DNA from 2 places in the Vibrio sp. TRT 29B02 genome. Region 2 is predicted to be linked to the other one. Evidence: predicted binding sites of a transcription regulator. Region 2 holds the regulator's gene; the other holds the start of a gene.
The links. Region 2 encodes CRP, which controls carbon source genes, mostly activating them, when cyclic AMP is high. Its sites were predicted from a motif close to TGTGANNNNNNTCACA; they were not measured.
Positions count from the first base shown of each region.

Region 1: the regulator CRP is predicted to act here: its motif matches at 1,471-1,486, upstream of ACQEXT_RS18450 (glycogen/starch/alpha-glucan phosphorylase).

Region 1 is NZ_JBNJOJ010000036.1:21,771-24,923, forward strand. It holds gene malT (HTH-type transcriptional regulator MalT) at 1-1,052, opposite strand, end outside; gene ACQEXT_RS18450 (glycogen/starch/alpha-glucan phosphorylase) at 1,621-3,153, shown strand, end outside.
Region 2 is NZ_JBNJOJ010000029.1:51,117-54,269, forward strand. It holds gene ACQEXT_RS16765 (YheU family protein) at 1-168, shown strand, start outside; gene ACQEXT_RS16770 (phosphoribulokinase) at 257-1,126, shown strand; gene crp (cAMP-activated global transcriptional regulator CRP) at 1,369-2,001, shown strand; gene ACQEXT_RS16780 (DUF1338 domain-containing protein) at 2,243-3,034, opposite strand; gene astD (succinylglutamate-semialdehyde dehydrogenase) at 3,125-3,153, opposite strand, start outside.

The sequences.
Region 1 (3,153 bases), on a different contig from region 2:
CACGCTTTAGCGGCTGCATGGTGGAGTTGCTTCTCTTGCTGAGGAATTCTCGCACTGCGCTCGTGAGCAAGGAACTCGGCAAACAGATTATGGAAACGGTACCAGTTTTGCTCTCCCTCGAGAGGGTGAATAAACAGACCAAAGCGATTGAGAGACTCGATCATGCTCAGTGCATCTTCTCGCTGAGTCAGTTCAGAGACCAGTTGATCGTTAAAGTGATCAAGGACAGAACACTGAAGCAAGAATTGGCGGGTTTCGGTATCTAAAAGATCAAACACTTCTTCTATCAGGTAGTCCCAGAGGTGTGCGTGGTTGAACTGAGAGAAAGACTCGGCCGACTGAGCGAGAGTTTTGTTTTGATGCTGCGCTTGCAGAGCGATCAACTGTAGTGCTGATGGCCAGCCTTCTACGTAGTTACGCAAATTGGTCGCGGTGGTATCGTCAATGCCATCGGCGATACGTTGATTAAAGAAGCGCGTTGTCTCTTCGGTATCGAAGGCGAGCATTTCGTCGCCGATCTCGATCATTAAGTCTCGCACGCGAAGGTTAGCCGTCCCCAGTGGTGGTGCTGCTCGGCTGGTCACAACCAGTGTGAGGTTGTCTGGCATATGCTTGAGGAAAAAGCGCATAGCTTCGTGAATTTCGTCATCAGAAATCAGGTGATAGTCGTCCAGAACCAAATAACACTCTTGATGAAATTGAGACATCTCAGTGAAAACTTCACCGAATAGGGAGTGAAGTGAAGAGAATTGGCGTTTTTCTGCAAGTTTTTGCGAGTTTGGGCAACTGCCATCGGTGGCTTTGTTCAGTGCCTGAAGCAGGTAGTTCATAAAGCGAAAAGAATCGTTGTCACTTTCGTCAATGCTGTACCAGCCGACGTGTGACTTGTCCGATAGCCATTGAGCCGCCATGGTGGTTTTACCATAGCCAGCGGGTGAGCGGAGTAGCACCAATTTGTAGAAAGGAGCCTGCTGGAGCAGATCTAATACCCTTGGTCGTACAATGGCGTTATGTAATCGACCCGGACGCGTTAACTTAGAAGGAATCCACATCTTTTTATTCCCTATTATCCTTCCACTTTCCGTGGAGCAGCGAAGTTACCCGAAGGTGAAACACTTAATTGTGTAAATATTAATCAGTAAAGCTTATTGGCAATGATGTTACTTGAGAACAATCATAACCGTTATTGATCAACAATGGGTTTTTCGCTTAATTCACATTTTGCTACCAGCTACGCCCCTTTATTGTGACGAATGTCTCTTATTGGATCTGTGTGAGATGAGATTTTAGTGCCTGTTTGCACGAGAAATCATGAAAATTGCACTGCGAAGTAAAACTTAATGTGATCGAGTATGCATATTCATCAATTGTGTATTTTTCTCGACACCTATCTTTAATAAACCAGATATAGGCTAAATTGGTTGACGGTGTGATCTCAATCACCCGAGCTGTGATGTTAGGAAAACTTAATGAGACCTAGATCACTGAGCTACTGGTTGTACGCCCTCTACGCCCTTTGTCCTCCTCCTAAAATGGCTAGGAGTAGGAGGATGTTTTGCCAATCATGTCGATGCACGATATGGCACAGATGGATTGAAACCAATAAGTGAGATTTCTCTAATGAAACCTACGCAACAGAAAAATTTTGATAAAGCAGTGTTCCAAGCTGATGTGAAAAAACACCTTTCAGCGACTTACGCTAAAACTGTAGAAACAGCGACTGCGCGTGAGTGGTACCTAGCAATGGGCAAAGCACTGGCAGAACTAACAACCTTTGACTTGCTTAAGACTGAGCAGGATCCGAAGATCAAAAACGCGAAAAGCGTAAACTACTTGTCATTAGAGTTCCTTATTGGTCGTCTGACGGGCAACAACTTAATCAGCATGGGTTTGTACGATCAAATCACCGTAGCGATGGAAGAGTTGGGTCAAAACCTGACTGACCTTCTTGAAGAAGAGCGTGACCCATCACTGGGTAACGGTGGTCTAGGTCGTCTAGCAGCATGTTTTATGGATTCTTGTGCAGCACAAGAGTACCCAACGGTGGGTTACGGTCTTCACTATGAATACGGCTTGTTCAAGCAATCATTCAAAGATGGTCGTCAGCAGGAAGCACCAGATGCATGGCGCGGTGTTGAAGGCTACCCATGGGAAGTGGCTCGTCCTGAATTGGCACAAGAGATCGGTTTTTACGGTCATGTTGAAGTGACGCATGAAAACGGAAAAGAAGTCCGCAAGTGGGTACCTGGCATGACGGTAAAAGCAATGCCTTGGGATCTGCCAATTGTTGGTTACGAGTCTGACACAGTATACCCACTGCGACTTTGGGAATGTCAGGCTATAGCGCCTTTCTCACTAGCAAGCTTCAACAACGGTGACTACTTCGAAGCGCAACACGCACTAATCGATGCAGGTAACATTACCAAAGTTCTATACCCGAATGACAACCACGAGAAAGGTAAGACACTGCGTCTAATGCAGCAATACTTCCACTCGGCAGCATCAGTTCGCGATATTCTGCGTCGTCACGAGCAAGCAGGTTTTGCATTGGCGGATCTGCCTAAGCAAGAGACTATCCAGCTAAACGATACTCACCCAACAATCGCTATCCCAGAATTGATGCGCATTCTTCTTGATGAGAAAGGGTTATCTTGGGATAAAGCGTGGGAAATCAGCTCGAAGACCTTTGCTTACACCAACCACACACTTCTTCCAGAAGCATTGGAAACTTGGCCTGAATCTCTGATCCAGCGTCTGCTTCCACGCCACATGGAAATCATTTTTGAAATCAACCACCGCTTCCTACAAGAAGTTCGTGCAATGTGGCCTGGTGATGGTGAGAAACAAGCTAAGCTATCTATCATTCAAGAAGGCTTCAACCGTATGGTTCGCATGGCTAACCTATGTGTGATTGGTTCATACGCAGTAAACGGTGTTGCCGCTCTGCACTCAGAATTGGTTAAGAAAGATCTTTTCCCTGAGTTCCACGAAATGTACCCAACTCGTCTACATAACGTGACAAACGGTATTACTCCACGTCGTTGGTTGAAGTTCTGTAACCCGGGCCTGTCTCAACTTATCACGGATAAGATTGGCAGCGAGTGGCCGGCGAAACTGGAACTGCTAGAAGGTATTGCTCAGTACGCTACTGAC
Region 2 (3,153 bases):
CTGATACGCGAGTTTATTCTTCGCGAAGGAACAGACTATGGTGATGTCGAGGTTTCACTACAAGACAAAGTTGACCAAATCCACTCTCAACTAGAGTCAGGGGAAGCGGTTGTGGTTTATTCAGAACTGCATGAAAGTGTCGATATCCAACTAAAGAACCGTTTTTGATTTAGAGAACTGCATACAGTCAATGTCTGCTAAAGCATGTTATAGTGGGCATTGATTCATGGAATGTAACTTACAGACAAGGTTTGTCATGTCCGCTAAACACCCTATTATTGCCGTGACTGGTTCATCTGGCGCTGGCACAACGACTACCTCGGAAGCCTTCCGCAAAATGTTCAATATGATGAACGTTAAAGCCGCGTGGGTCGAAGGGGATAGCTTCCACCGCTTTACTCGCCCTGAAATGGATGTCGAAATCCGTAAGGCTCGCGAGCAAGGCCGTCACATCAGTTACTTTGGCCCACAAGCGAACGACTTTGGTGGCCTAGCCGAGTTTTTCCGTAAATACGGACACGAAGGTAATGGTCAGGTACGTCGCTACCTCCATACGTTTGACGAGGCAGTACCTTATAACCAGATGCCCGGTACTTTTACGCCTTGGCAAGACCTACCAGAAAACTCCAATGTACTCTTTTATGAAGGGCTACACGGGGGGGTGGTAGATGGTGACGTTAACGTCGCACAACATGTCGACTTTCTGATAGGCATGGTGCCGATCGTCAACTTAGAATGGATTCAAAAGTTTGTTCGTGATACTCGCGATCGCGGTCATTCTCGTGAAGCCGTCATGGACTCAATAGTACGTTCAATGGACGACTATCTAAACTATATTACTCCACAGTTTTCCCGAACTCATATCAACTTTCAGCGCGTTCCGACCGTTGATACATCAAACCCTTTAAATGCGAAAGGGATACCGAGTTTGGACGAAAGTTTCGTCGTCATTCGACTTCGTGGTATCAAGAATGTCGATTTCCCATACCTACTGGCTATGATTGATGGTTCGTTTATGTCACGCCACAACACCATTGTTGTACCAGGCGGAAAAATGAGTTTTGCGATGGAATTAATTGTTCGCCCTATCCTGCAACAATTGATAGAAACGGGCAAAATCGGTTAAGGCTCACAACTAGAACACGATTACTTTTCATACCGTGATCATGTGCACAGTTTTGCGTACCAAAAAGCCTGTTGTACCCGATTAAAATCAAGAAATCATGCCAGAAAAAGGATACTATTTGTAACCGACACATAAGTTGGCTTGCAGCATTTATAAAGTGCTCTTATCCTAGTAGGTCTTAATTAAGGCTTAGCTTAAACATGGAAAGCGGCAAGCGTACCCTGCAGAGGAAGTGAGATATTATGGTTCTAGGTAAACCTCAAACCGACCCAACATTAGAGTGGTTCCTTTCACATTGTCATATTCATAAGTACCCTTCAAAAAGCACGCTAATTCACGCGGGCGAGAAAGCGGAAACTTTGTACTACATTGTTAAAGGTTCTGTTGCGGTTCTTATCAAAGACGAAGAAGGTAAGGAGATGATCCTTTCTTACCTAAACCAAGGTGACTTCATCGGTGAACTTGGTCTATTCGAAGAAGACCAAGAGCGTACCGCATGGGTTCGAGCAAAATCTCCTTGTGAAGTTGCGGAAATCTCATTCAAGAAGTTCCGTCAGCTTATCCAAGTGAACCCAGATATCTTAATGCGCCTTTCAGCGCAGATGGCAAGTCGCCTACAAGTGACGAGCCAAAAAGTGGGCGACCTAGCATTCCTAGACGTAACGGGTCGTATTGCTCAAACGCTACTAAACCTAGCGAAGCAACCTGATGCAATGACTCACCCAGATGGCATGCAAATCAAGATCACTCGCCAAGAGATTGGTCAAATCGTTGGCTGTTCTCGCGAAACAGTTGGCCGTATCTTGAAGATGCTTGAAGAGCAGAACCTAATTTCTGCACACGGTAAAACAATCGTTGTTTACGGTACTCGTTAATTTCGATTAAGCACTAAATTATAAAAGCCACCAATGGAAACATTGGTGGCTTTTTGTTTTCGAGAAAATTATGGCTTATTGAGGACTAGTTTCGTCAACACCTTTAACCACAAAGCTGTTATCAACTTCTACCCGCCACTATCTTTTGAAGCCCCATCTCGGAACACAGTGTTCTCGAAGGGCGCAGCCCGTTCTAAATGCTCGCAGGACGAAGTCCGGTCTCGACTCTCGCTTCTGCTCTTTACCCGTTAGTGCTTTCGAAGATCTTGTCAGCAGACGCTGCCACAAATCCTGGGTAAAGCTCGCCATTAGGCATTGGATAACGTTTAGCAAACTCGTAGAAGCCTCCAGGGATGATTTCACTACCTTCAGTAAACTGAACCGGCACTTTATCAGCCATCGTTGAAGATTGCTCAAGCAACACTTCAGGCGTGCCTTTCACTTCGCCACCAAACTCGTTGATAGTAAAGCCAGCTGAGCGAAGGTGATCATTAACACCTTTCACCTCATCAAACGCATTAAGTTGGTTAACACTGACAGTAAAGTGGTTCGCACCGTAACCATGGGCAGCTAACCAAGCCGCGTACTCGCTTTCTTTAGCCAGCGTTTGGTAATCCGCATGACTAATATCCCATAGTCGGCCACCGTACAAGAACTCATGACCTGTTAGCTTATCCGCGTCTACTTGCTCGACTAGCTTGGTAACAATCGCTTGAAGTTCACTAGAACACTCATCAACTTTTAGTTCACTGATAAATACTTTTGGCTGTTTTGGATCGGGATGTTCAAAATGTTTCGCCGCGAGCTTTTTGCTTTCAAAAACGTAATCGCCACACGGCTTGTAGCCAGCATCTAGAAAAGGTTGTGCTAGAGTCGCGATACCTAACGGCTCAACGTTGAAAGTACGTAGTGCAATATGGTCATTGATCAATGCTTCGTCTTCTTGCAGAAGTTGGTGTACTTTTTCAGCAGAGGGACACAAGCGTTGAATATAGTCATTCCATAACTGCTGGAATAAAACATCTGGCGTCATAACGCCTCCTTGTATAGGGGTTGTTTACGTTCAAAAATGCCTCCTGGCTCAGGGAGGCAAAAAGGGAAATATCTAAGCGAACTTCACGCTCTACAGTTCAACACCTGGGCTTAATGTTT